3 regions of the Agarivorans albus genome follow, and region 3 is predicted to be linked to each of the others. Evidence: predicted binding sites of a transcription regulator. Region 3 holds the regulator's gene; each other region holds the start of a gene.
What was found. The regulator FNR, encoded in region 3, switches genes on or off when oxygen is low (the NO sensors DNR and NnrR bind a similar motif). The targets are predictions, from matches to a motif close to TTGATCTAGATCAA.
Positions count from the first base shown of each region.

Region 1: a site for FNR is predicted at 1,223-1,236, ahead of gltA (citrate synthase). Genes of this name have one in related genera too.
Region 2: a site for FNR is predicted at 1,509-1,522, ahead of K5620_RS09200 (universal stress protein). Genes of this name have one in related genera too.

Region 1 is NZ_AP023032.1:2,716,522-2,719,806, forward strand. It holds gene sdhA (succinate dehydrogenase flavoprotein subunit) at 1-183, opposite strand, end outside; gene sdhD (succinate dehydrogenase, hydrophobic membrane anchor protein) at 189-530, opposite strand; gene sdhC (succinate dehydrogenase cytochrome b556 subunit) at 524-904, opposite strand; gene gltA (citrate synthase) at 1,303-2,574, shown strand; gene K5620_RS12210 (DUF2947 domain-containing protein) at 2,645-3,121, opposite strand; gene kdsB (3-deoxy-manno-octulosonate cytidylyltransferase) at 3,148-3,285, opposite strand, start outside.
Region 2 is NZ_AP023032.1:2,005,369-2,008,653, forward strand. It holds gene K5620_RS09195 (cellulase family glycosylhydrolase) at 1-1,204, opposite strand, end outside; gene K5620_RS09200 (universal stress protein) at 1,623-2,057, shown strand; gene K5620_RS09205 (polysaccharide lyase family 7 protein) at 2,258-3,285, opposite strand, start outside.
Region 3 is NZ_AP023032.1:2,361,586-2,364,870, forward strand. It holds gene K5620_RS10840 (heavy metal translocating P-type ATPase) at 1-791, shown strand, start outside; gene ccoS (cbb3-type cytochrome oxidase assembly protein CcoS) at 788-961, shown strand; gene K5620_RS10850 (sulfite exporter TauE/SafE family protein) at 945-1,610, shown strand; gene fnr (fumarate/nitrate reduction transcriptional regulator Fnr) at 1,679-2,425, shown strand; gene uspE (universal stress protein UspE) at 2,561-3,285, shown strand, end outside.

The sequences.
Region 1 (3,285 bases), 350 kb from region 3:
GTGCGAATTACCTAACGCAACCGTAATACCACCCTGAGCAGATACAGTGTGAGAACGGGTTGGAAATACTTTTGAAATTAGAGCGCAAGATTTGCCCTCTTCAGAAATCTGTAAAGCAGCACGCATTCCCGCGCCGCCGGCACCGATTACAACGGCGTCAAACTCTCGAATAGAAATTGCCACTCGACTTACCCCCAAATAACAAACAGGCCGGTCGCTACGTAAATTAGCGCCAGAACTGTTAAAGAAAACTGTAAACCAACACGCAATGCCGTGCATTTCACGTAGTCAGTTAACACTTGCCATAAACCAATCCAGGCATGGATCAGCATCGATAAAAGTGCAAGTAAGGTGAATACTTTGGTTGGAAGCCAAGCAAAAAATCCACTCCAAGACTGATATGTCACATCGTTAAATGCGAAGAAGCCAAGTAAGTAGATTGTATATAGGGTTAAAATAATGGCGGTTGCGCGGATGAGCAAAAAGTCATGTACACCGCTACGGCCAAAAGTTGCAGCATTAGTTACCATACGATTACTCCCATTAGTACTGCCAGTACAGCAGTGATAATGAATGAGATTTTAGCGCTAGATGATGCACTATCTAGCTCTTCCCAATAGCCCATGTCCATGATCAAGTGACGTATTCCGCCAACAATGTGATACATCAACGCGGTAAGGCTTGCCCATATGATTAACTTCACCAAGAAGTTATCCATAATAGATTGCACATTCGCAAAACCTTCTGCTGATTGAAGGGATTCAGCAAGTAGGCCTAACAAAATAGCCAAAGCGAAAAAGGTAATCACACCGGAAACACGATGCAAGATGGACGCAATTGCGGTAATGGGAAATCTGATGGTTTGTAGGTCGAGGTTTACTGGTCTTTGTTTTGTTTTCACGATTCTCTGCCCACTCAGGTCCTTGAGTATTATTATGGTTATAAAGTGAGGCTCTGGACAGAGCAGCGAGTTGCGATAATGTTAATTTTGTGAACTTAAGGCCTAAATTAAGACTAAAGTATAAAAACTCACATTTATATTGCGCAAAAAATGCTCGGACTAGCGCCATACTTCGAGGAAAGTATAACGCCCACATTATACAAATACAATTAACATTTCCTTCATTTAGCTAATTTAGCGCAACGAAACAGCCAACTTAATTCGAAAATTTAACATATACGCTATAAGTCACCATATTTCACAACCAGAGCCAATTGACATTTGACCTTGTTCTAGGTGAGAATGTGCTGCGCTTTGTATCCAAAAAACAATACAATTAGAACAAGCAAGGGAGACGTGCTATGGCTGACAATAAAGCCACCCTAACGCTGCCAGGCCAAGAGGCATACGAGATGCCGATTATGTCTGGTACAGCAGGACATGACGTAATTGATGTTCGTACACTAGGAAAAAAAGGATATTTCACTTTTGATCCAGGTTTCTTAGCGACAGCTTCATGTGAATCAAAAATCACTTACATCGATGGTGAGCAAGGTATTTTGTTACACCGAGGTTACTCAATCGAGGACCTAGCAAAACACGCTGATTACCTTGAAGTTTGTTACATTCTTTTGTTCGGCGAACGACCAAACGTTGAACAATACGAAAACTTCAAAACCACTGTTACACGCCATACAATGGTGCACGAGCAGCTAATCCACTTTTTCCAAGGTTTCCGTCGTGATTCGCACCCTATGGCGATCATGGTAGGTGTAGTGGGTGCATTATCTGCCTTCTACCACGACTCGATGGATATCTCTAATGAGCGCCATCGTGAAATTGCAGCTTATCGCTTAATTTCTAAGATGCCTACTTTAGCCGCAATGAGCTACAAGTATTCTGCAGGCCAACCGTTTGTATACCCTCGCAACGATTTGAGCTACGCAGCAAACTTCTTAAATATGATGTTCTCAGTGCCAACCGAAGAATATAAGGTTAGCCCTGTAGTTGAACGCGCAATGGACCGTATCTTTACGTTGCATGCTGATCACGAACAAAACGCTTCTACGTCAACAGTGCGTTTGGCAGGCTCTTCTGGTGCTAACCCGTTTGCATGTATTGCTGCTGGTATTGCTTGTTTGTGGGGGCCTGCTCATGGTGGTGCCAACGAAGCATGTCTAACAATGTTAGAAGAAATTGGCTCAGTAGACCGTATTCCAGAGTTTATTGAACGTGCTAAAGACAAAAATGACCCATTCCGCTTAATGGGCTTTGGTCACCGCGTTTACAAAAACTACGATCCACGCGCAACAGTAATGCGTGAGAGCTGTCATGAAGTGCTCAACGAATTAAACATCGATGATCCACTACTAGACGTAGCAATGGAATTAGAACGCATCGCGCTTTCTGACCCTTATTTCAAAGAGAAAAAACTATTCCCGAATGTAGATTTCTACTCAGGTATTGTTCTTAAGGCAATTGGTATTCCAGTAAGCATGTTTACTGTAATCTTTGCGCTATCTCGTACAGTTGGCTGGATAGCTCACTGGAAAGAAATGATGGAAGAAGAGACCCAACGCATCGGTCGACCACGTCAGTTATACACTGGCGAACCGCACCGTCCGTTCAAGTAATACTTCTTACTTAGCGCCATAAAAAAACCGAAGCACTTGCTTCGGTTTTTTATTAACGCTTCACCTACCGCTAAGCAGGCTTATTGCCAAATTGATAACTACCGTTGGCAAGGAATTGGGCAACTTCGCTACGCTTTTTAGCGACTAACAATGCTCCGTCATCCATGAACAAAAAGTTTTTCCAGCAACGCTTAAATACCGACCAAGTCGTTTCAATAACGTTTCGTTGATCATTGCAATAATAAACCACTGTATTATCTTGCCAGTTTAAGTGGATCAATAGCTCCTCAGGTAAAGCAAGTTGCTCGCTATCCCATACAGCTTCCCAGTTACCCTGCCCAGTCCAAGTTTCTAGATTGAAGGCCCAATCACCCTTACGAAAAAAATCTGGGTGATCAACTTGTTTACTCACAAGGTCTTTCCATAACAAATTCGCTCGAGACTCGGTCATAGGTTTAATTGCAGCGCTATCTTCACTGCTAATGGGTAGATCAGCCCGTCTAAAGATCCAAGCTTTTTTGTGCTCACTTAAGGGAATGTAATTCATATCTTCTCTATAACGATTTGGCATACTCACGCAAATAAAGCGCGAACTTTTTCTAAGTCTTCTGGAGTATCTACACCATGAGCGGGTGTTTCTATTGCTCTTGCCATCTTGATTTTATAACCATGCCAGAGAACGCGTAACTGCTCTAATTTTTCCATCTTCTC
Region 2 (3,285 bases), 360 kb from region 3:
GGCTTTTATATTTTTGCCAATTAGTACCCCATTCACTGATGTAGATTGGCATACCTTGACCCACACCGTTTGCCCATTGTTGCATGGTTCTAATTGGGTCACTAATGTCAGATTCAGTCCACTTAGTCGATAAGTTACCTTCACCGTGGTAAGACCAAGGATTGTAATGGTGGAATGCGGCCATCACATAGGGGTCATTGCCCCCTCCAACAGCGTCTAAGTTTGGCCAGGTTCGCGCCATCTCATGAGCGCCAAACCATTGGTTTCCACCAATTACAACAATCCGATTTGGACTCTGTTCTCTGATCTTGTTATATGCCAAACCTGTCATGTGGCGTAGCTTTGACGGAAGCATGGCTTCGCTATTACTTAAGTGCGGTTCGTTTAAAATTTGAAAAATGAGGCGGTTACTGCGGTCTTTAAATAGAGCACTAATATCAGTCCACAGAGTTTCTAACATCACCGCATCACTATTGTCTTTGATTACGGCTTCATGGTGAGCATTGATAACTACGAACATATCTTCATAAGCTAGGGCATGGTCGACAGTTTTTATTATCTCTTTAAGGCGAGCATTGTTAAGGTCTATTTTTCCTGATTCGTTAGCAATGGTTGAACCTGATATCTCTATGGTCCAACTAATCGGAATTCTGACATTACGATAACCTTGCTCGTAATAAGCATCTATTTTTCCTGAAGCTTCGGTTAGGGTAGCCGCATGTTGTTGGTTGTCGAACATTTGCCCTAAGTTAAAGCCGGTGCCCATTGCTGCTGCAGCGTCTATAGCCGTTATAGCAGGTTGTTCACTGGGAGGTGGTGGTGTTTGACTAGAGCAAACATCACCAGTAAGCGCTGGTTGTTCCGCATTGTTGCCGTTCATGGTTCCTTGAATACCAAATTCAACCGACTCCCCTGGCTTTATAGTCGCGTTCCACGAAAGGTTACTTGCGCTGTATGGGTTATCTCCACTTAAAACCGTATTCCAGCTAGAGCTAAGTTGAGAGCCTTGTTGATATTGCCAATTAACTTGCCAACCCTCGATGTTAGTTGAATCGGTATTTGTAATGGTCACCTGTGCCTGAAAGCCTTGGTCCCATTGATTGGTTATGGAGTACTCGCAGTCGGCCGCAACTGCAAAAGGCGAGATGAAACCAAGTAAAATCAGCTTAGCTGCGAAGCGGTGGTATGTTCGACATTCGGGCATTTTAGGCTCTCACGTTTGAGGGTGAAGTTAACAACTTACTTAAAGATGATGCTACCCGAGTTAGCTAAGTAAAAAAGTTGGAAAGCCGCATAACAGCCTGAAATAGATAGGTAAATTTCTTGTTGTTTCATGGTCAGTATGAGCTTGCTCACAAAGCCGCTGAATAAATAAGAGAAACTAGCTGTGTAGCACTTAACAGTAATTATCTACTTGTCAAAAAAAGGGAGACTAAACCATGAATGCTGTTAAGCGAGCGGTAATGTTGGTTTTATGTTGTCTCTAATACATTGTTTTGAAGCTAATAATGACCAAGCTCAAGTTAGCTTCAAATATTCCCTTGGCATGTGCGCCAAGTCCGTCTAAGGCGTATTTCCGCTGCTAAGCTTAAAGTGATTAAATAAACTACGAGGAGCACATCATGAGCTATCGTCACATTTTAGTCGCCGTCGACCTCTCTGAAAACAGCAGACGAATAATCGATAAAGTCATCCTGCTAGCGAAACCACTCGATGCAAAAGTATCACTGATTTTTGTTGATGAAAGCGCTAACGATTCAGCATTCAGTGGGCTAATTGATCTTGATTTAGCCGCCATAGAACCAATGCATCCTAGCCTTAAAGAGTTTGCTAACAAGCTTAACGCCTTGGTGGTGGATACTAATTACACCATTGAGAACCAGTTTGTTATGCAAGGTGATTTAAGTGCCCGCTTAGATGAAACAGTGGCCGAGGTAGGCGCTGACTTAATCGTATGTGGTCATGATAATGGGTTCTGGCATCGTTTAGCGTCTAAACATCATGAGCTGGTTAATAACGTCTCGATAGATCTGCTGGTTATACCTATCGATCAGTGAGCGGTTAAGCATCATACTCATCGGGTGTAACTAAAGCCTGATGAGTATTTCTTTGTTTAACGCCTCTTCTCTACTACGCTTTTAGGCCTTTATTGTTGACGAAGGCTTAAGTGTTATAGCTTTACTTGTGATTAAAAAGCCCTTGGCATTTTCATGCCAAGGGCTTGTGTTTATAAACGGAGTTGTTTGCTTATTTAGCCTTATTGAATAAGGTTAAGTTTATAGAAGCTTACTTGTGTGTAATCACCAGCATCTAAGCCATTATTGCTGCAGCCCGAGCTCCAAGTATTGGTTTTAGGTTTGATATTGCACTGGTTGTAAGCACCTGCTTTAAAGTACATCCAATCTTGCGCGTAGCTGGTATCTAAGTCTGAAGCAGAGTTAGGTTCAGCTAAGTTAACCTTATACGTGACAACTTGCTCATTGGCTTCACCTGGGTTTTTGGTAAATGTGAGGTTCATTATGTTGTCAACAATATCAACGTCATAAGAGAACAATTCACCCAGCTTGATGCCGCCAACTGGATCTTTATCGTCTTTGGTTAAGTTGTACTGGCCGAAGATGTTATGAGGAATATCGAAACGGTCTTTCTTGTCTTTAGGATTAATTTCATAGTTCCAGAATAGCGAACCATGCTCATGGTTTGGCAATTTGCGGAAGAAGATCTTTAAAGGTTCATTATTTGAACCATGGATCTGGCCAATAACCACCGAGTGAGCACCCATTTTTGCATCGTTACCACTTAGGCTTACATGGTCAACACTTAAGGCTGCGCTCATGCGTCCGCCAATAGAGCCGTAAGCTGCCGCATTGTCGTGAGAAGCCAATACAAAATTGGTGCTTGGATCTTTATACCCAGTAGGTAAGTTCACGTTTAACATTGCGCGTAATTCACTACGAGCGTTTTTACTGTTAGGAGTAGTCACGGCTTCATTAGGTACTTTAAATACCATGGCGCCAGTTTCAGCGTTGGTGTAAAACCATTCTGGATGTGAGAACGGATTTTCTGCATCGTTTAGTTGAGATGCATACACTTCCATGGTTTTACCTTCGCGCTCAGGCTTGGTATCAGGGTAGGGTAAGTTAATTTTCCACTTACGCATTTCGAAGTTTTGCGCCGGGGCTTTAGAGGCATCCAGCTTCGACATCAATTCAAGCTGGTAATTGGTCGGTGTATTCGCTGCGCCAGCTGCGCCAGCTGCGCCAGCTGTACCTGCAAACAGTGCAG
Region 3 (3,285 bases):
ATGAGTTAACAACTCTTAATCTGATTGGTGCTCTAGAAGCACAAAGCTCCCATCCCATTGCTAATGCCTTCAGCGAATACCAAGGTTACGCTGCAACTAATATTGAGCACCATACTGGCTTAGGTTTGAGTGGAGAAGTAGACGGTAAAAAGTTGAAACTAGGTAAAGCTTCCTTTTGTGGTCAAGCTGCTGAGCCAATAGCCGGAATGCTCGAGTTGGTGTTAATGGTCGAAGATAAGTTGGCTGCTAGGGTTTATCTTTCAGATACCATTAAAAAGGACGCTGTTAGTTTTTCACAGGGTTTAAAGGCGCGAGATATTTCACTTTCTATGTTAACTGGGGATGACTCCGCGCAGGTGGAATATGTTGCAAAACAGTTACATATCACTGACATTGCTAGCGGCGCTTTACCCCAACAAAAACTCGAAGTAGTTAAAACTAAAACGCAAAACTCCCCCCACCTATTAATGCTTGGTGATGGAGTAAACGACGGTCCAGTTTTGGCCGCCGCACCGCTTTCGGTTGCTATGGGTTTGGGCACCGACATCGCTAAATCAAGTGCTGACGCTGTGTTGTTGGGTAGCAAGCTTTCTACTTTGCTCACCGCCATGGATCTCGCCAAAAAGACTAAAAAGATTATTGCTCAAAACCTCGCATGGGCCTTAGGGTATAATGCCTTAATATTGCCCTTAGCAGTGGCTGGAATTGTTACTCCTTATATGGCTGCTATCGGTATGTCATTATCGTCTTTAGCGGTACTCACTAATTCCTTAAGGTTAAACAAGCAATGAGTATTATATTTGTCTTGATCCCCATCGCCCTGATCTTTGTATGTGTAGGAATTGGTATATTTTTCTGGGCTGTTAAAAGCGAACAATTTGAAGATTTAGACCGCCAAGGTATCAACATTTTGTTTGATGATAAGAACAAAACCAAACAAGACAATGATCCTACAGACTGATTTTGTAGCAGCTTTTATCACCGGCTTATTAGGCGCCACACACTGCATAGCAATGTGTGGCGGCATCGCATGCATACTAGGTTCTCGTGCTAATAACTCTTCCAATAAACTTTTAGTAAGTATCGGTTTTAACCTAGGTCGGATCCTAAGCTACTCTATTGCCGGCGCTATTGTTGCTGGTTCCATACAAGCAATTAGCCAAGTTCATCAATCGTTTTATATGCTAGTAGCTTTACAATGGTTCGCAGCGATAATGCTCATTTTACTGGGTATCCACCTTACTCGATGGTGGTCAATTCTCACGCCAGTGGAACAACTTGGCAAAGGTTTGTGGTCAAAGGTGCAGCCTAAAGCAAGTAAGATGTTGGCACTGCAACACCCAGCAGCCAGTTTACCATTAGGCATGTTATGGGGTTGGCTACCTTGCGGTTTGGTTTATTCAACATTGGTATTAAGTGCTAGCCAGGCTCATTGGCTAAACGGAGCGGGCGTGATGTTTAGTTTTGGTTTAGGTACGTTTAGTGTGATGCTGTTAGCCGTATTACTGGGCCAGCAACTAACTAAACTAATGACAAATCGCGTATTACAAGTTTGTTCTGGACTGAGTGTTTTGAGTTTAGGGATCTACCAAGTTGTTACATTGTTGTAGCAATAGATCTAGAAAATTTATTACATAAAGAGTAGAATTGCCTCGAACTCCTATAGCATAGTTTGAGTATGAGCATTAACCCAAAAGCTAGTCAAAGAATCCAAACTGGTGGTTGTGAAATTCACTGCCAAGATTGCAGTATCGCCCAGTTATGTATCCCTTTCTCTCTTAATGAGACCGAGCTAGATCGCTTAGATAGCATTATCGAGCGTAAAAAGCCTATTCAGAAAGGCGAAGAAATATTTGCTGCAGGCGATAAGCTAAAAAGCTTATACGCCATTCGCTCAGGTACAATTAAGTCCTACACCATTACTGAACAAGGTGATGAACAGATCACCGGTTTTCACTTAGCTGGCGACCTAGTTGGCTTTGATGCCATTAACAGCCAAGAGCACCCTAGTTTTGCTCAGGCACTTGAAACATCAATGGTATGTGAAATTCCTTTCGACACCATGGATGAATTGTCTGCCACAATGCCTAAGTTACGCCGTCAAATGATGCGCTTAATGAGTAATGAAATTGTTGCAGACCAAGAAATGATTTTGCTACTAAGCAAAAAGAATGCAGAAGAACGTTTAGCTGCCTTTATTTACGGTTTATCACAACGCTTTTCGGAGCGAGGTTTTTCTCCAAGAGAATTTCGTCTGACTATGACTCGTGGTGATATCGGTAATTATTTAGGGCTAACTGTAGAAACCATTTCCCGTTTACTTGGTCGTTTCCAAAAAGCAGATATGATTGCAGTAAAAGGTAAATACATTTCAATCACTGATCGTGATGCACTACGCCAACTAGCTGGTACTAAACAAAGCTAAGTACCTAATAACACTGACCTGATTTACATCAATCTATCGAAAGAAATCTAGGTCAGTGTTAACTATATCTAATTTATTCCTACCAAATTAAGCTAAAGTTAAGTAGCTATTCCAGAAGATTCTAGGAGCTGCTTTATGATTAAGTATCGTAATATTTTAGTGGTCATCGACCCTCTTCACGACACCCAGGCGGCCTTGTCTCGTGCTGTTTTTCTTGCGCAGAAAGAAGACAAAGCAAAAATCAAAGCTCTACTTACTATTTACGACTTTTCTTACGAGATGACATCCATGTTATCTGGAGAAGAGCGCGAAGCTATGCGTTCAGGAGTGATAGAAGAACGTAATGTTTGGCTAAATGAAGTAATAGCTGCAACAAACACTGCTGGGATAGAAATAGAAACCAAAGTAGTTTGGAACAATCGCTTATACGAAAGTGTCATTGAAGAAGTTCTCGACTTTGGTCACGACCTAGTCGTTAAAGCGACACACCCGCACCCTACTTTACAGTCGATTATTTTTACCCCGAACGATTGGCATATTTTGCGTAAATGCCCCACTCCAGTGTTAATGGTAAAAGAACATGACTGGCCAACCGAGGGTAAAATTGTTGCTGCGATCCACGCAGGAGCAGAAGATGAAGAGCACCACAAATTAAACGAGCGAATCGCTAACGAAGCAAAAGACCTAAGTAAGTTGCTAGACGCAAATTTACATGTGGTAACTGCCTATCCTGCAGCACCGGTAAATATTGCGATAGAGCTGCCAGACTTTGATCCGCTTAAGTACAATAAGAACGTCATGGAGTTTCATAAAACCGCGCTTAACAAATTTGTTGAAGAACAATTTGAGCAAGTGGTCAC